Regions from separate parts of the Anaerotruncus sp. 80 genome, predicted to be linked through region 1. Evidence: riboswitches for the same ligand, from Rfam matches in the RefSeq annotation. Region 1 holds a riboswitch; the other holds the start of a gene.

Region 1 (10,252 bases):
GGCACATTCTTTTCTCTTGCATATTTTGCTGCCTGGATTTTACCTTCAATACCACGATCACCAAAACCGCCCGGCACTAAAATCCCATCAACATCGCCTAATACCAATTCTGCGCTTTCACAAGTTACATCCTCCGCATCAATCCACTTGATATTGACGCAGGCATCATTCTCATAACCTCCATGGCGCAAGGCTTCAGCAACAGAAAGATATGCATCGTGCAATTTTACATATTTACCTACCAGACCGATAGTCACAGACTTGCTTCTGTTCTCAATCCGTGTCAGCATTTTGTTCCAGTCTTCCATCTCACATGGACCAGCGTTAATTCCAAGCTCCCTGCAGACGATCCAGCTGAGTCCTGCCTTTTCCAGCATCACAGGAGCCTCATACAAAGTCGGCAGAGTCATATTTTCAATGACGCAGTCCTTTTTCACATTACAGAACAGTGCGATTTTATCGACGATGTCCTGGTCTACCGGCTCGTCCACCCGCATTACGATGATATCCGGCGAAATCCCCAGCGCACGCAATTCCTTAACCGAATGCTGAGTCGGCTTGGACTTGTGTTCACCGGAGCTTTTGATATACGGCACCAAGGTCACATGAATAAAGATGCAATTCTCCTTGCCCACTTCCAGAGAAACCTGACGAATCGCTTCCAGAAACGGCTGGCTCTCAATATCCCCTACAGTTCCGCCAATTTCAGTAATAATTACATCGGCTAAAGACGTTTCTCCAACATTGTAAATAAACGATTTAATCTCGTTAGTCACATGAGGAATAACCTGTACAGTGCTGCCCAGATAATCGCCATTTCTCTCCTTGTTCAGCACATTCCAGTAGACTTTTCCTGTAGTCAGGTTGCTGAACCTATTCAGGTTTTCATCGATAAACCGCTCATAATGTCCCAGGTCCAGATCCGTCTCAGCACCATCTTCAGTGACAAAAACCTCTCCATGCTGATAAGGGCTCATGGTGCCCGGGTCGATATTGATATAAGGATCCAGCTTCTGTGCCGCCACCTTCAGGCCTCTTGCTTTCAAAAGCCGACCTAAGGACGCCGCCGTAATTCCCTTTCCAAGTCCGGATACAACTCCGCCTGTCACAAAGATATATTTTTTCATAGCTACACTCCTTCCAAAAAAACAAAACGCAAAAACTAAAAAAAATAAGGCATCCGGCTTTTTAGTGAGAAGGATACACAAGATCCCGAAACTTTCTAAAGTTCGCCATCTTCTCCTTATTTCTGTTATGTCTTTGCGCAATTTATAAAATAATATTACTGAAATATTATACGACTTTTACAGGAAAAAGTCCAGCAGTTTTTTTATAACCGCGCGGTCTTCTTCCTTTCAGCCATATATAAGGCGGCTCTCAAACAAAGTCTAATTTTATTACATCAGAAACAGCTGCGCCGATGCGCCCGAAAACTTTTTCCCGCTCTGATAAAGATAAGATACTGCCATAGACTTGATGCCTTTGCGAAGGATATTTGCTCTATGCCCCGGAGAATTCTTCCACTGCTCGAAATATGCACGTGCTGCTGCAACCGGATCATTAAAGGAGTTGGAGCGCCATGCCAAATTTTCGCCGGTGCCGTTATAGTCAAGATTCAGCTCCAAATCTGTGTAGACGGAATTGAAAGCAGCTTCTTTTCCATATTTATTATAGCGCATGTGTCCCATCTGCTTATATGCCCAGGCTTCATATGCACGTATGTCTGTTGCCGCCTGAAGGTGATATGCGTACTTCAAAGAATTCAGCCCATTCTTTTTTCTCAGGTCATTGACCAGTCTGAGCATTTCCTTCTGGTAGGCTCTGTCAAACTCAGTTCCTACCGTTACCAAGCAGGATGTGGTAACGCCATTATGCGCTTTTGCCGTAATCCTTACAATCCCTTTTCTCTTAGCAGTGACCTTGCCCGAGGTACTGACTGTTGCAACCGTACAATCGGAGCTTGACCAGCGGACAGTTTTAGCCGGCGCCTTCGCACTCACCGTAGCCTTCAGTACAAAGGAGCCGTTTCCATAAAGGCTCTTCGTCTTTCTGCTGAGAGAAATCCTTGTGACTACGCCGGTTTTAGCAGAAACATTGCTGCTAAATGCTGAAACCTTTCCAGAATCAACTGCACGAATCTTGTACCTATAAGTTGTATTTTGGGATAATCCTGTAAAAGTCACTGCTGTTTTTTCAGTAGTACGAACCCTCCTCCAAGTATTCGATTTGGTATTACGTTGATAAATCTGATATTCTTCCGCACCACTTACTTTTTTCCAGGAAACTTTGATGGTATGCGTTCCTGAAGTGATTGCTCTCACAGAAGTCGGCGCCTTGATTTCTGCCTGCGGATACATTGTCGCCCCTTGTTCGGATTCTGCTGCATAGGTCACCTGACCTGCTGTCATAATGACAGTGAGCACTACACAAAGAGTTAAAACAAAAGTTCCGAATCTTTTCATCATTTTCTTCCTCTCTAAAACTTTTAATATCAATTCTTTTTGTATTGCACTACAGTTTTTCGACAAAAAAAATAGCCGTACAACGTGCCAAGCTATCATTCTCCAATTAAACAATTCTGTTAACTGTAAAGTACAACTGGCTATCTTGTTTCTTGCAAGACCCTATAGCTTTGCGTCATCGCTTCACAACGATTTTGCCTTTAAAATTACTTTTTTACAATAACATATTTAATACGCTTTGTCAATAGATTACATGCATTTTTCGGTTATATTTTCACTAAATCTTCACTTTTATTATCAGGACATATTTGCGTTTTTCAATATCCTTTCAGTTTTAACTCCATACATATTCTAACCCGTTTTCTGGTGCTATCATCGTATTTTTCAGAAATATAATACAAAACATAAAACATGGTTATGTGGATCTTTCTGTATAAACACAATAAAAGAAGAGGCTGTCTCAAACAAATGAGTCAGCCTCTTCACAAACAACATTCAAAGGATTGCCTACCTGCAGGAATCCATCTTATTTAGATTCACGCTTTTTTTCCACACATGCTATCATACCGGTAAGTGCCAGTAATGCAGTTGCAAGGATTGCCAACCAAGTAAGCATATTGCTCGTATCACCGGTTCTTGGAATCCACCAAGGAAGTTCATCCTCCTCATCGTCATTGGTCTTATTTCCGGCGTTTTGGTCTTCCTTGTTGTTGTCTTTAATCAGTTTGTCAATTTCACTTGGCGTTTTAACGTTTTCATCCGGCTTGCCATCTCCATCAGTATCGATGTTAGTATCCGGTTTGCCGTCTCCATCGATGTCGACATTAAGGTCAGGGATACCATCTCCATCGGTGTCAATATTAATATCTGGTTTGCCGTCTCCATCGGTGTCGATATTAAGATCTGGCTTGCCGTCTTTGTTAGTATCAATGTTGATATCCGGTTTGCCATCTCCATCAGTATCGATATCAATATCTGGTTTGCCATCTCCGTCGGTATCTTTGTTCACATCCGGTTTGCCGTCTCCATTGGTATCAACGTTGATATCCGGTTTGCCGTCTCCGTCAGTGTCGATATTGACATCCGGCTTGCCGTCTCCGTTGGTATCGATGTCGAGGTCTGGCTTGCCGTCTCCGTCGGTATCTTTGTTGATATCCGGTTTGCCATCTCCATTGGTATCAATATCTACATCTGGTTTGCCATCTCCGTCAGTATCCTTGTTAATATCCGGCTTGCCGTCTCCATCGGTATCAATGTTGATGTCTGGCTTGTCATCTCCGTTGGTATCAATGTCTACATCCGGTTTACCATCTCCATCAGTATCGATGTTAATGTCTGGTTTGCCGTCTCCGTCGGTATCCTTGTTAATATCCGGATTATCGTCTGGCTTATCGTCCGGTTCCTCTCCGCCTGGATTATCGTCCGAATCAATGATAATAAGAGAAGGTTTTTTCTTCAGTTTTACCTGCACTGTATGGTCTTTGTCCACAGCTTCAAAGGTCACATTTCCTGCATTCAGTAAATCTGGCCGCACCTCACCGTCAACAGTGACTTCTACAACTTTATATCCTTTACCGGCTTCCCAAGTCACAGTATGGTCTTCGCCCTTCTGTACCTGTCCAGTCGCCGTAATCGTACCTTCACCCTCGGCAACAGACGTTTCAACTACGCAGACCTGATCAGCATCCAGGCTGCTGCCATCTTCACGAACATAAACAACATGTACAGTATGGTTTACCGCAGCATCCTGAAAAGCAATCTCGCCTACATCTTTTAATGCCTCAGCATTTTCGCCGTCAATCCATACCTCTTTTACTTTCCAGCCATCTGCAGGTTTCCAGGAAACTGTATAATCGCCACCCTTTTTCAAGGTTTTTGCTTCACTGATACTTCCCAGACCTTCTGTTGACGTTGCAACACTGACAAAGCTTCCTCCCGCAGTCTCATCGTCATCTGCAGTACCTTCTTCAAAGCGAACCTGCACCTTATGATTTGCGTCTATGCTGACAAATTTGCAGCCATCTGCAGGCAGCAAATCATCACGAATGATTCCATCCACCATAACACTGCTCACACGCCAGCCTTCTGCAGGTTCCCAGGTGACTGTAGCATTCTCTTTATATTTATAGCTTTCAGAACTGCTGATAGTGCCCTGACCAGTCTTTGCAGTAGTAACATCATAAGTGTTCATCTTCCAGACCGCATAGGCAACAGTATCGTCTTTCAGCTTTGTATCTGCTGTAAAAGCATCAAAACGTTCCGGATTTGCCTTCGGGTCAGTAGACCAGCCCATGAAAGTATACCCTTTCATTTCCGGTGATTCTGGGAAGTTCTGCGCCGCATCATTTACACTTTGTCCAACCACATAAGGATAATCGTCTTTTTCTACCCGCGTTCCCCCAGTAGGTTCTGGATAGTTTTTATCATAAGCTAAAGTCAGTACCTCGCGCACGGTCAGCGTCTTACTGTTGACGATACAGCCGCCTTCTAAATTTCCAGACTTATACCACTCATACTGCAGCTTATAAACGCCCTTGTCCTTTTCTTCCGCACTACGCTGGTTCAGCAGAAGTTTCTGCAACTCTTCGTTGCTTTCAATATGCTGATCTTCATACTTTCCGGTTGCTTCATTCAGTTTGGATACCTTTACTATAACCTTACCACCCACAGTACCCGTACCAGTAAGTTCTGTGCCAACAGGAGTTCCTGTTTCATCATAGCCAAAGGTGGTATCATCCGCCGGATACGGCGTAGTCCTGATGCTTCCGGTGTCCACATCAGTCGCAGATCCCAGTGCGAAGATAACACTTTCTCTGTGGTCGTACTTGGTTGCTTCATCAGGCAAACGATTGTCTTTCTTAACATAAATGTATTGGTCTACCCCAGCGCTGCCATTGGCCAGTGAAATAACGGTTGTCGGCACCAGACGCATGAAGCGCTGTCCCACGATTTCTTCGCCGTTCTGCGGATTGGTGATGCCCGTGCTAACCGATACGTCAGTCCAGCCCACACCAGGCGCGAAGTTTGTTGTCTCATAAGTCTTCGGATCCAGCGTAATAACCGGCAGTCCGTTCATGTCCCCCGGTAACTGACAAGTGTAGCCATCGCGTGTCTCCCACGAAATATCGAAACCACTGCCGTCATAACCTGCCAACCTGTTGTTGGTCAGTGGGAACAATACAGAAATATTACGCACTGTATCATAATCGGTAGTACTGAAACCCTCCAATTCCTCCTGAGTCTTGTTCAGATTAGAAGGCTGTAGCAGTGCTGTGCATACAGACGCCGCGGAATATGCCTTTGCGATTGCTCTGTCTGTTTCATTACCGAAGCTTTCACTCGGATTAGTAAATACAGAAAGCTGCGGATATACACCGCTCTGATAAGTCCAGGTTCCGTCTGTACCGAATTCTTCCTTCATGGCATCGCCAATCATCTGTCCAGTCAGATAGCCAGTGATTCCAGCAAACGAATTATGGGTTAAAGTACCGATTGCATACTCGCCCATGCCAGACGTTTGCTTATCAAAGTAACAATTACTAAAAGTAGCAGCACCTGGATTATTTCCGCCGATACCTCCTAATGTTGAGCCGCTCGCTCCCGGCTTGGTCTTTGTCGTCCCTACCTCACCGGTACTGTAGCAGTTCTGTATTCTGGTATCTCCTGTAGCGCCTCCATAGAATCCTCCCATGGTGCTTGCCGTATTCTGCATACCGACCATGGAGGTGCTGTAACAGTTGATGCAAGTATCGGTATTCTGCTCATCTCTGCCAAAGAATCCACCTACATTGCTGCTTCCTTCTACAACGCCAGAGGCGAAACAGTTCTCAAAATGGTTTGCATAATGACCGATTCCATAGAATACGCCGCCGTCAGTATTGCAATATAGCTTAACATTCGTGAAGCAGTTCTCTATCCAGCAGTTGCCCGGACAGGATATAAAGCCTCCCGAATGCGATGATGTAGAAATATCATAGCTGTCAATAGAATAGCTATTGGTAATCTTATATCCAGAAACCGGACCTACAAAAGACCCAACACAGCTTGTCCCATAGGTTGTCACATTGCGCACATGGCACTGATCCATGTGTACAAAGAAACTATTTAAAGAGGTAGAGCCATCGCCATTCCATCCACTGACAATTCCGCCCGTATGCGCTGCTCCATGAACAATAGAATCCTCAACGGACACCTGCTTCATCTTGCCTGCAAGCAGCCAGCCAACCGCTACGCCCGAATACTGCCCGCTAGACTCTACATGACAGTATCGGAAACGAAGATTCTGCATCTTAAAATCTGCACTTCCTCTGTCTACAGTTGAAATCATACCCATCTTGCCAGATCCGGCAGTATACAGATTATAAATAGTATGTCCATTTCCTTCGATGGTGATGCTGCCTGGATCAGCAACCGGACTCCAATTGTTTGCAGGGTTGCGTCCGCCTAAGTCCACATCGTTTTTCAGTTCTAGAGACTTCTTGTTTACTAGCGCCCAGCGAAGCTGCGCCGCCGTATACACATCCACAAGTCCGTTGCCGTCTCCATCCGTCGCCTCCTGCATCGCATTAAGCGTCCATACCTCATCTGCAGGAACAGTGTTTCCCGCATTTGCTGTTTGAAGCGCATCAAACTCTGTTTTTCGTGCATTATAGACACGCTGTTGGTAAGCCCCCCAGCTTTCGCCCGGATTCATGATGATATCTGCCGCAAATACGCCCAGATTTCCACAAAGAATCAGCATCAAGCACAAAAAAACAATGCACTCTTTCTTTATTCTTTTCATAAAAAACCTCCTACCGCTTCCAAGCTGCCGCAAGCAGCTCGTTATCACCGCCTAATGGCGATTTTCTCGTTAGAATTTACAAAAGTATTATACCCCCCCCCGCACATTTTTGTCAAGCCTTCAAACGTGTATTTTCAAATGTTTTCAGGTTACGCAGATGTCAAGGTTTTTTTAGAAAATATTTTACAGCAAGTAAAAACGGGTTTAAATTCATTAAAATTTCGTTTAAAAAAATGAATTTATGTATAGGAATTCAAAAAAATAATTCATAACACGTAAAATGATAACTAACTTTATTTGAAGAGATTTTACAGATTCCATAAAAATGTATACTAAATAGAAGTCACATTTTAAGCCACTTCAAACGCATTCTGCTTATCCACTTATCCTACGGCGACTAAACTGCCTTCAGAACAATCCCTTGTTTTTTAAGTTCTTCAGCAAATCGTTCCGAAGCCGTAATTCCGTCAAAAATCTTCCTTGGATAATCATTAACCCATCGTTCGGCTTCTTTAACAGAATGGCAATTCACCGTCCGGTCAAAATCTGAACCCTTCGGAAATCGTCGTCGAACCATTTTGTTGTTACATTCATTACTTCCGCGTTCATGTGGAGAATTTGGATGGCAGAAGTAAATATCCGTCCTCTTTCCTTTACGATACAATGCCTGTTCCATGCTATTCCAATCAGAAAATTCACTGCCATTATCTACTGTAATCGTCTTAAATATCTGATAAAACGCTCTCCCCATGCGTTTCTCAATTCGGTTGATCGCTTTCCTTACTTCATCCGCAGTATGATATGATAGTTCTTCTATAATAGTCATACGTGTAACACGTTCAATCAGAACCAGTAAACATTTTCTATTAATTTGCTTTCCCAGAACACAGTCCCCTTCCCAATGTCCAAAAATTCCTCGTTCCTCAACCTCTTGCGGTCGATGTTCAATAGTTCTTTCCTCTTCCTTTTTTCTCGCAGAACATTCCCGATTCTTTTTTCTTTCGGCATCATGCCTCATGCGGTGATATCCACCTTCCGGCAAATCCAACCGTTTTAGTTTCCTAAAAAATCCCTGATCAATACCTTTATATATAGTATTAGGTGACAGAACCGGATCCGCAAACCCCTTTTCTTTATATTCGTTAGAAATCAGCACTGCCTCTGGTGAGCGATCCTTCTTCAAAATCGAGTTCTCAATATAGTCCCGCATTTCCGGATCCTTTAGAATTTTAGGCAGCGGTCCGGTCTTTCCCAAATGTTCACAATATTTCCGCTCTGCAATCTCTGCACTATACCTCATTTCAATGGTTAAATCCGTTCTAGTATACTCGTATTCCCCTCGGTGTATTTCATTATAAATTGTCGCTAAGCAGCAACCAACCGCATCCGCGATAACCTGCTTATGTATCCCTTTATTCAACATCCGTTCTATAGTCTGTCTTTCATCCCAGGTTAAATGATCTCCACTTTTTTTCTTTTCACTTTTGTTTCTACTCCGCATGGCCTGGTAGTATTCTGTACTTCCTGGTTCTGGTTTCTTTATACCCATATTTTCCTGTACCTTTCCCTTCATGTTTCATGCCAATTAATTTATCCTATATCCAATTATATCTGACCGACTGTCTCTTCGGTTCAAAAGTATTTTATACTAAGTATAACAGAAAATCATTACCATTCATTTCCAGATTTACTCTGCAGACAAAACTACACTTCAAATTGTGATTCCTTTTTAGCTGTAATCTCCTTTTGCAGCTGTTCATAATCCTCTTTATTCAGCCAATGTTCCAATGTGTCATCCAGACTCCTGCGCAGCCATGCCAATGCTTCACGTAACTGATAATTATCCGTACGGCAATAAGGTAAAATACGATGTCTTTGCTGTGGCGTTTCGATTCGATATAAAGCTGCAGCTGCATATTCGTTGCCCTTAGCTGCTGATTTCGCATACCATTCTCTTGCGCTGTTAATATCTCCACTCTGCTTTGCCAATGTCCCCAACTGGTACATCGCCAAAGTATTATCCAAATCTGCAGATGATCGAAGATATTCAACAGCCTTTTCATAGTTAATAGCTGTTCCCTGACCTCGAAGATACATCATGCCAACTCGATAGTTTAACATATCATCCTTAGGTTCCATCTGCAAAAATTCGTGCAACGCACTCTGATAGTATTGGTATGCCTTCTCTTCATTTACTCTTGTTCCAATTCCGTTTTCATAAAGGGCTCCTGCCTTGAATGCTGCAAACGCATTATCATGATCAGCTGCGCTAATAAAATAGCCCAATGCTTTTTCCTCATCTCCTACTACACCCTCACCTGAAAGATACAGTTTCCCCAGCTGGTACATCGCCAAGGCATTATCCAAATCTGCAGATGCTTGGAGATGTTCAACAGCCTTTTCATAGTCAATAGGTGTTCCTTTCCCATGAAGATACATCATGCCAATTCGGTAATATAATGTTTCATCTTTTTCTTCTACTTTCAAATACTGCTGCAAGGCTTTTTCGTAAAATGCATAGGATGCGTCCGAATCAGGCTGTACAATTTTCCCTTTCTCATAAATCTGCCCTAACTGATACATCGCATACATGTTCTCATTCTCCACAGCCTGCTTCAAATATTCAATTCCTTTTTCTACATTTTTCTCTGGATTCTCATCCATAAGATGCAGTCTTCCAAGCTGATAAATAGCAAGCTGATGATTTAACTCTGCAGCTTCATGTAAAAATGCTTCTGCAGATCTATAATCAACCGCAGTTCCACGGCCATTTAGATACATGGTTCCGATTCGGTACAGCATATTATCATCTTTTCCATCCTGTTTTAAAAATGCATAGAGTGCATCTGCATAATAGAAATATGCTTTTTCTACGTTTTTATCAGCCACTTCTCCCTGTTCATAAATTTGTCCTAATTTGTACTGTGCATACGGATTATTCAATTCTGCAGCATCTATGTAATAATTCAGCGCTATATCCACATTCCGCTCCACTCCATTGCCTTGC
Region 2 (10,252 bases), on a different contig from region 1:
AAGAGATCCAATAGATGATGTCATAACTATTCGTAAAATGCTTAGTTATTGTAAGGATATTGAAGCATTAATGGATAAATATGAGAGAAATTTTGAGTTATATCAAACTGACATCTCATATCAATATTCTTGTAATATGTGCATTATCCAAATTGGAGAACTTGTTTCGCGTTTAAGTGAAGAGTTTTTGGAAAAGCATTCAGAAATCCCTTGGTATGCAATCAAGGCAATGCGTAATCTTCACGCACATGACTATGACAATATTAACTTTGAAATTGTTTGGGAAACATTAATAAAAGATATCCCTGAACTTGGAGACGCTTTACAAAAAATCATTATTTAAAAAGATTTGCACAAGAGCGATAGCGTTTGGAGTTTGTTAAAATCAGCAATTTGTTTGTAAAATAGCAAACATTTTGGCGAATCAACAAACTTTGCCGATCTTAGAGGACCCTCTCAGCAACAGAACTTCCGAGGGGCAGCACAACTGTAAACTTGCTGCCATAGCCGAACTTACTCTCCGCACTGACACTACCGCCGTGGGTTTCAGCAATCCATTTTACCATAGAAAGACCCAGTCCAAAACTGCCGTCGTCTGCAGTTCTGGCTTTATCGACTTTATAAAACCTGTTGAAAATATTCGGCAGGTCTTCTTTTTTGATTCCGATTCCATTGTCTTCCACTGTAATTACGATGTTGTCGCTGCGGCGCAAGGTCAGCTTTACATAGGAATCCACTTGTTCTCTGCGATATTTGATGCTGTTGGTAATCAGGTTCATAATCATGCGCATGAGTAGCGTCTCATCGGCATAAATAGAAATTTCCGGAGCAATGTCACACTGCAGGGTAGTTTCTTTTTCTTCTGCCATCAGAGAAAGCTCGCTGACAATGCTTTCGCAAAGAATAGACAGGTCAAAGGTTTCCTGTTCGATAGCGTCTGCGCGATTAATCGTGCGGGAAATCTGCAAAAGCTGCTGAATCAGCGACATGGTGCGCTTACACTGCTTCTGAATCGTTTCGAGGGATTCTTGGTATTCCGCTGCACTGCGATTTTGCTGCAAGGTGTATTCACACTCCGTCAAAATAACGGAAATCGGTGTTTTCAGTTCATGAGAAACGTCGGAAGAAAATTCTTTCTCAGCCAGAAAGGCGTTTTCCAGCCGCTCCATCATGTCGTTTAAAGTCTGTGATAAATCGTAAAGCTCGTCTTTTACCTCGCCCTGCGGAAGCCGTTTGGACAGATCCTGTCCAGTGCCGATGGTGTTTGCGGCGGCGGTAATTTTCGCAACAGGAACAAAGGCGCGATTGGTAATTCTGCGCCCTGCTAAAATAGCTGCAAGAAGCAGCAGCGGAAGTGCAACCAAAGTGACATAAATAATTGTACGCAAAGTTTGCAGGGTGCCGTCCATGGCATAAATGCCTCTGACCCAAATGCCCTGTCCATTTTCGAAAGTATTATATAAATCATAAATCAGCCAGATATCCTCGCCGGAATCAAATTCCTGATAATCACCGTTTTGCAGTGGCATATAGGAAGGAAAATCCCGCGGCGTGGAACCCTTTATTAGAGTGCCGCCTTCACTGTAAATGAGCAGAGTAACGCCTTTGGTGTAAGCGTCAAAATCGTTGTCGACCTGAATAATATTGTCTTTGCATTCGATGTCATCAAAGGAGTTTTGTACAGCGCCCATAAGGGTGTCCTTGGAAACCAGTGTCACCTGCCTGCTGGCGGTGAGAAGAAATACACCTGTCAGGAGCAACGTAATGAGAATCAGGACGAGAGAGTAGTACAGCGTAACCCGTTTTTTGATGGAACTGTTTTTCATCCTTATCATTTATGTTTCGTCCTTTATTACATAGCCAAGACCGCGAACGGTCTGAATCAACTTCACCTCAAAGTCAGCGTCAATCTTGTTTCGCAAAGTGCGAATGTACACATCGATGATGTTGCTGCTGCCCTCGTAGTCGTAGTTCCAGATGTGGTTCATCATTTTGTCTCTGGAAAGGACAATGCCTTTGTTGTGCATGAGATATTCTAAAATGGCGTATTCTTTTGCAGTGAGGGGAATTTCTTTTCCTTCACGCAGCGCAACCTTTCTGTCTGTATCCAGGGTCAGAGGACCTGCGGAAATCTGACTGTCTACCCTTTCGATTCCGCTTCTGCGTATCATGACACGAATTCTTGCGGAAAGCTCTTCCAGCGAAAAAGGTTTAGTCAGGTAATCGTCTGCGCCACTGTCAAGACCTTTTACTTTATCTTCAATGGTATTTTTTGCAGTGAGCAAAAGCACTGGCGTTTTTACCTTTTGGCTTCGCATGGTTTTTAGTACTGAAATGCCATCAAGTCCGGGCAGCATGATGTCCAAAATGACTGCGTCGTATTCGGTTCCTGCCATATAGTCGAAAGCATCTTTTCCGTCATGGCAAAAATCCACCGCATAACCCTCTGCCTTCAGGTGTTTGGCGACCGTCTGGCAAAGTCTTTTCTCATCTTCTACAATAAGTAATTTCATAATAGTTTTCTCCAAATCAGTTACACTAGAATTACACTTTTATTATATTTTATCTGTGAAAAAATACAAGTTTTTTTCAAGAATCCAAAAAAGAACCAAAAAATCTTGAATTCGTGATAAAATTGCAGGTGTAAAAATCTTGAATTCGTGAAATAAAGGAGATGAGGACATGAAAAGGAAGCTATATAACAAGATTTTAGAGTGGAAAGAAACTGATAAAGGACAGACTGCTTTGCTAATTGATGGCGCACGCCGCGTTGGCAAAAGTTATATTGCAGAGGCATTTGCTAAGGCAGAATACAAAAGCTATATTTTGATTGACTTTAACCACGTCAGCAAAGAGATTAAAGATTTATTTGATAATTATCTGGAAGATTTGGACTCCTTTTTCATGTATCTTTCTGCTTATTATAATGTAAAATTGTACGAAAGGGAAACACTGATTATTTTTGATGAAGTGCAGCTTTTTCCGAAGGCACGTGCTGCAATTAAATATCTTGTCGCAGGCAGTCGTTATGATTATATTGAAACAGGCTCCTTGATGACAATTAAGAAAAATGTGCAGGATATTTTAATACCTTCTGAAGAACGCCATATGAAAATGTTTCCTTTTGATTTTGAAGAATTTTTATGGGCGTTGGGGAATGAAACGATAATGGATTATATAAGAAATCGTTTTAATGAGAAGAAACCTGTGGGTCAGGCATTTCATCGGAAGGCAATGGATTACTTCAGGCAGTATCTTATTGTTGGTGGAATGCCTCAGGCGGTAGCAGCTTATGTGGAAGGACGCGATTTCGACAGAGTTGATCGAATAAAGCGCGATATATTGGAGCTATATCGTGCCGACATTATGAGGCATGCGACGGGCTATGAAATGAAAGTTGCACAAATTTTTGACGATATTCCTGCACAGCTGCAAAAACATGATAAGAAATTTAAATTACCCTCCTTAAAAAAAGAAGCTCGCTATCGGGAGTATGAGGATGCTTTGTTCTGGCTAAATGACGCAATGATTGTAAACATATGCTATAATTCCACGGAACCCAATATTGGTCTGCGTCTGAATATGGATCGCCTGCGTCTGAAATGTTATATGGCAGATACAGGGCTTCTAATCAGCCATGCTTTTGATGAAAACGGCATAGTAAGTGAGGAAATTTATAAGAAACTTTTATTTGATAAACTGGAAGTAAACAAAGGCATGATTGTAGAAAACATCGTAGCGCAGATGCTTGCGGCAAGCGGGCATAAGCTTTATTTTTACACAAATTCTTCCAGAGAAGATGCGGCATCTCGTATGAAAATTGATTTTCTGATTGCAAAAAGCAAAATTAGCACAAGACATAATATTTCACCAATAGAGGTGAAATCAGGTAAAAATTATACTTTGGTTTCTTTACAGAAATTCAAGAATAAATATAAAGAATAGCTGCATGTGGCTTATGTATTACATGGAGGAGATTTAAAGGAAGAAAATGGGATTTTATTCTTACCGCTGTATATGACACCGCTTTTATAAATTTTTCCCAAACTCGAAAAAATTTCATTTTCCTTTCATTTTTCGGGTGTATTCTATCCACATAATCGGGAGAATAAACCTAAGGGAAAAATTCTTATGGAGGTATAGTATGGATAAATTTGTGAACAAAAAAACCGGCATTGCAGCAGCAATTGTTGCTGTAGTCGTGATTGTCGCTATCGTTGTATCGACATCTTTTACACAGGCGCTGACCTTAGATGAAGCGAAGGAAATTGCCAAAGGCTACGTGCCGGAAACAGCAACTTTTGTGACCAGCGAGGAGGAACAGAACAAATACGAGGTTATGTTCCGCGATGACAGCAACAGCGAAAGCTTTGAGGTAGAAGTCAGCAAGAACACGAAAAAAGTGAAAAAGGTGGAAAGTCAGCTGGATGACGACATGGGCAGCGAGAAGGTAGAGCTGAAGGAAGCCGATGTGGAAAAGATTATTAAAGAAAAATTTGCCGGCGTTACCAGCGTCAGTGTAACCTTAAAGAAAGACAATGGACTGTATGAATATCAGGCGGATTTTAAGTCTAATGACTTTTATGGTGATGCTGAAGTGCATCCGGTGACGGGCGTTATTTTGGAAAGTACTGTAAAATACGGCACAGCAGTGACCATTCCTACTGATGACAAAGACGATAGTCAGAGCGGAGAGTTCCTTTCCTACGGCGAAGTTGAAAAGGCTGTGTTGCAAGCTGCTGGCGGTGGTTTTATCAAGGATATTGACCTAGACAAAAAGAACGGAACCTATTATTACGAGGTTGAGCTGGTAAAGGACGGTATCGAATACGACTATATCGTGGACGCTAAGACCGGAAAAGTTACCTTAGAGAATGAGCATGACGCTTACCTTAACTACGATGACAAAGATGATTGGAGTGATGATACGAATAACGGAAGCACCAATAACGGAAATGGTGGAAACAATAATCAAAACTCCAGCAATGGAAATTCTCAGGGAAGCAGTACTTCCGGCGGAAATGAAAGTGGAAAAATTTCTTTCGAAAAAGCGAAAGCTATCGTTCTTGCAAAGATTCCGGGTGCAACCATCACAGAACTGAAGCTGGAAAGGGACGATGGAATCTATATCTATGAAGGCGAAGCAGTTTTGGGCAATTATGAGTATGAATTTGAAATTAACGCTTCCTCAGGGGTGATTATTGACTGGGATAAGGAACGCATTGATGATGATGACGATTGGGATGATGATTGGGATGACGATGATGACTGGGACGATGACGACTGGGATGACTAAAACAGAATAATATTATGAATAATGCAGTTTGTCAAGATTTTGTTAAAGAAATGGGTACTCCTTAGCAGCCTTAGCAGCGATAATGAGATTCAAGAAAGCTGTAGTAAAATGAATATTAGGAAAACACCGTGTTTCATGATGTTGTCGTGAGACACGGTACTATTTTTTATATAGAAACCCTGTATCGTTTCGCATGGGGGTAGATGTTGTACTAATTTAAAGAAAATCGGAGGGTCATGTTAACAATTTTTTGAAAGTTTAGGTATTGACGAATACGTATGGCAGGAGTATAATAATAACGAAAATTAAAAGGCAAACCCACTGTGAGGTGGTGGCGCAAAGCTATAGGGTCTTGCATCAACTGCAAGACAGCCAGTTGCACTTGAATTCAGTTTAAGCTGTTTTAAATTTGGATCAGCGATCAACTAGGGCTTTGTATATTTACAAAGTCTTTTTGCATGGGATGGTTTTACGAAACTGAAACAGTGCTGGCATTGGAAAGTTGTATGCCCTATTATTAAATATATATGCGGACATAGAAGTTTTATAGCATCTAGGCAGGGAGGGATGCGATTTGCTTGTATTTTTGCTAAAACAAATAAAAATTTCTACACTTATTAAAGATATTTAGGGAAAGGAGAACTAAATGAAAACAAATAATGTAGTAAAGAAAAGTATAAGTTTACTGCTCTGCGCTGCAGTTGTGTTGGCGTATTCGATTGGCTTTATTAATCCTCTGATTGCAGATGCGGCAGTAAATGTAGGATCCAATCCGACACCAAAGATTGATATTGCAGTCAATGTACCTGCAGATTATCCGGGAACCTTCCTGGATTATAAGCAGGAACTGACACAGAAGCTTAAGGATCAGGGTCTGGATCCATCTCTGTTTCGTATCACAAGTACTGCTGTATCCATTGATACATCAAGTATGAACGGCTGGCAGGTATACGACCATTATCATAGCCAGGCGGGGTATAATAGCCTTGTTCCTGCTGACCAGAGAGCAATGCAACCATATCGCAATGCGAATCCTTCATCCATGGGCGGACCTGCAGATGCCAATATTCTGAGCTACATAAATAAGACTACCAATAAGTTTACAAATAGTGCTTGTATACAGTTTAACAGACATATTGGTATTTACCAGAGCGAAAGCGGAGCGTCCAACATGGCTTTTGCGGGATATGGAAACCCTGCATATTCAGACTATATGATTTATCCTGCACCAAGCTCAAACACTCGTACCTTCAGCTTTAATATCGATGCAAGTGTTATTAATCCACATACACTAACTGGATTTGGTTTCTGGATGAACGCTGGAATTAAAGATGGAAAGGTGAGCGGATATCTTCTTTATTTTAATGCAGGTTCGGCAGCAGGCGGAACAGGAAACATTACAATCAAGAAAGTAAGTGGTGTTCCTGCTGACTCTTTAACAACTGCATTTACTGGATGTGCAGATGTTGCAGGCAGTGCAAAAACATTCAGTTTAGGCAGCCAGAAAAAAGTGCGTTTGACTGTTGAATTAAAGAGAGATACCGTTACAATCCAGCAGCAGGCTTACGATGCTTCAGGTAAGCTTTCGGAGGTACAGGATGTACTTCGTAATTTCTCAATTTCACAGTTTTCTTCTGAAACATTAAACGGTCTGGGACCTTGGGTTGGATATTCATCCCATGGTTGCAGCGGCTTTTCAGCAATTGTTTATACAGACCTGGAAATGAGTTATGAAGCATCTGCCTTTGATGCGCTGAAGTATGTGCAGTACTATCAGGGCGCGGATTACAAGTACTTCGTAAACCTTGCGGGAGCAAGCAACAATCCGGGAATCCCTGCGGATGGTTCAAAGGATTACCTCGATGGTATTAACAGAATGAACAACAGTGAGATTTTCTATGTATCCAATGCACAGGATGGAAGAGTAGTTACAGATTCAACCTATGAGAAGAATGCGGACGGAAGTTTGAAACTGGATGAGATTGGCAATCCAATTCTGGCAACGGATAAAGATGGAAACATCATACACCAGGGTCTTGGTTCATCAAATGGATGCATTGCAACCTCTGATGATTATGTAAGTCAGATGGCTGAGTTCATTGCAAAGAATTACTTCGAGGAGAATCACTTTAAACAGGCGGAGATCTCAAGTGAGATTCCTCTGGCAAGCTTCTATGTAAAGAATGTCGAAGACGGTCAGCAGCTGATGACGATTCACCTGAGACACCTTCAGTTGACGAATGGAACCGTAGATGTAAATATCTTTGACAAGTCCAAGATAGGAACAGCATCAGGCGCTGATGGAAAGCTCACAGGATACAAATATGCGGTATATGACCCTAATGGGGCCAAGGTTGTCGATAGTGGATGGGTAGATGGAGCTGACAAGATTCCAAATTATACATTCACAAAGAACAGCACGTCTGGAACCTATGTATTTGAACTTACTGTACGTGACCAGAACGGAAACGAATCAAAGACCTTCCAGACTTATCTGACAGCATATCTGGATGATAAAGAACCATTTATCGAAGGGAAAAACGAAAAGAAAAACAAGGCGACAATTTCCCTCACAGATACCGGCGAAGGTATTGACGATGATGGTATCACCTTTATTCAGGATGGAAGAGGTTCAGGGGTAGCAGCATATTGGGTTACAAACGATATCAATGATATCCCGACAGAAGATGACTGGAATGTCCTTGATACAGCTGTACATTCATATGAATTTGATTTAGATATCAAATCAACGGATCCTCTTGTAATATGGGTAAAAGATGAATGCGGAAATATTGGTAACAAAGCAGTATTCCAGCCTACCCATGTTCGTGTTGAGGATAAAGACGGTAATCCAATTGATGACTACTATGTAATAGATGATAAGCCAATCATCGTATTGCCTGAAGAAAATGTCGTTCCACCAAGCGATGATGAAGATGAGTATCACAGCGGATGGACGACTCCGGAAGGCAAACCGATTACTCCGGGAACAACGCCGGAGCCTGATGATAACCATGAGATTGTTATTCGTCCTGGTTATTCAAAGGATCAGGCAGCCATGGTATATCTTGCAAACGGTGGAACCATTGATGGCAAAGATCGTTCGCAATATCTTGTTACTGGCGGATCATCAATCCTGAAGAAGATTGGAGATCATGACGTTACGCCTGAAAGAGAGGGATATACCTTCACAGGATGGAAGCTTTTGAAGACTCATAATGAAGCTGACGCCGCGAATCCAAATAATTTAGAAACGATAGCCGAACAGATAGCAGTAGCTTCCAATAATGGCGGCAGCGACTTGATTGAGAGTGATTACTACTATCTGGTAGCGCAGTGGGAAGTATCCAAGTACACATTGAAGCTGGATGCTAACGGCGGATCACCTGGAAATGTTCGTTCCATCGAAAATGTTCCTTACGGCAAGAATATTACTGCAGCGGACATAAGCGATGACAGTGGTATGCAGGCAATTCCTGTAACAGGTCGTGGACTTCCAACAAAGGCTGGATATATATTCCAGGGGTGGTCCGAGAGCAGTGATAATAATGTATCGAAGATATTCAAATATGCTACAGGCATAAGCGGAACGGCAGCTGCGGCGCCTACAATGCCTGCATCGAACAAAACCATCTATGCTGTGTGGAAGGAAGATACTAGTAAGTTCATTGTAGAGTTCAACAGCAATGGCGGAAGCAAGATTTCAGATCAGGCATATCTGACTGCAAGTGCTAGTAAATATGATACATTCTCGGAGCCTAGCAGACCAGGCTATACATTTGATGGATGGTATTACAGCGAGGACCTGGATGATAAGGTTGTTGTAAACGATGACGGTATAAAAGTTTTCAAGGATGACGTAACAAAGCCAACTGCGTATGCCGGTGGAGAAACCATCAAGATAAAAGAAAAGCATTCATTTGTCGCTATGTGGACCCCAAGGAATGATACCAAGTATACGGTAGACTACTATGTCAACTCCGGCAAAAAGAATGCCGATGGTGAATTCATTTATACAAAGGGGCAGACAAAGACTTATACCGGAACGACTGAAACAACGGTAACTGTATCAGAGGAAGATAAGCTTTCTGAGATTACAGTAAACGGAAGAAGATACTGGTATGACGCTGAAAATGAACAGAATAAGTTCACAGGCAAGATTTCCGGTTCACCGACTCTTTCATTGAAACTTTGCTATAATGCTTATTACAGTATGAGAGTGACCAGCAATGATAACACCATGGGTACGGTTACTTCCGCAATTGATCAGAAAGAAGGCACAACGCCGACTGTTTCCTGGCAGGCAAAATCAGGTTACCACGTGGCAAGAGTTGTCGTAGACGGAAAAATCCGTGATGATTTACTCTTTGCAGGAAAATATACGCTGGAAGAGGGTATTTATGCCGATCATGATATTCAGGTAGTATTTGAAAAGGGTGCCGGTGGATCCCAGAAGGGAATTTATCAGATTTCCACAGGCATTAAAGGCTGCCCGGACGGCACCTGTGAAATCAGCCCGACCATGAACGTACAGCAGGGTGGAGAAGTGCAGCTCGACTGGAAGATTGGTAAGAACTATAAGCTGGACAAAGTTGAGTTGGACGGCACAGTGCTTACAGATCTGACTTCAACCTCTCTGGTATTGAAGGGCGTACAGGCAGACCATGAACTGATTGTTTACGTTTCCAAGAAGGACGGAATACCTGAACTGCCGACCATCGGTGGCATGCAGACAGAAGGGCAGTGTACTGTAACCGTAAATAAATACGGCGGAACCACTTCCTGGGTCAGCGCAAGTTCGACCCAGTGCAAGAAGGGCGAAAGCTATGAACTGCAGTGGTATGTTGGTACAGAAGATGAACTTCACGAAATCCACGTTGACGGAAAGACCATTTCCACAGCAGGAAAGACCGGATCCGGCACAAAGGAGGATCCATATAAACTGAATGTAAGGGT

Evidence for each region. Region 1 has a riboswitch for cyclic di-GMP ahead of D1155_RS11735 (CAP domain-containing protein). Riboswitches for the same ligand answer to the same signal wherever they lie in the genome.
Region 2: another riboswitch for cyclic di-GMP. It lies ahead of D1155_RS15930 (InlB B-repeat-containing protein); the one in region 1 lies ahead of D1155_RS11735 (CAP domain-containing protein).

The regions. Positions count from the first base shown of each region.
Region 1 covers NZ_QWES01000022.1:27,417-37,668, reverse strand. The annotation lists gene D1155_RS11740 (CTP synthase) at 1-1,127, opposite strand, end outside; gene D1155_RS11735 (CAP domain-containing protein) at 1,398-2,465, opposite strand; cyclic di-GMP riboswitch class I at 2,591-2,671, opposite strand; gene D1155_RS15595 (hypothetical protein) at 2,989-7,245, opposite strand; gene D1155_RS11725 (IS30 family transposase) at 7,643-8,818, opposite strand; gene mobP2 (MobP2 family relaxase) at 8,950-10,252, opposite strand, start outside.
Region 2 covers NZ_QWES01000004.1:139,565-149,816, forward strand. The annotation lists gene D1155_RS03480 (nucleotidyltransferase domain-containing protein) at 1-18, shown strand, start outside; gene D1155_RS03485 (HepT-like ribonuclease domain-containing protein) at 1-343, shown strand, start outside; gene D1155_RS03490 (HAMP domain-containing sensor histidine kinase) at 444-1,835, opposite strand; gene D1155_RS03495 (response regulator transcription factor) at 1,836-2,513, opposite strand; gene D1155_RS03500 (AAA family ATPase) at 2,683-3,945, shown strand; gene D1155_RS03505 (PepSY domain-containing protein) at 4,145-5,296, shown strand; cyclic di-GMP riboswitch class I at 5,598-5,680, shown strand; gene D1155_RS15930 (InlB B-repeat-containing protein) at 5,943-10,252, shown strand, end outside.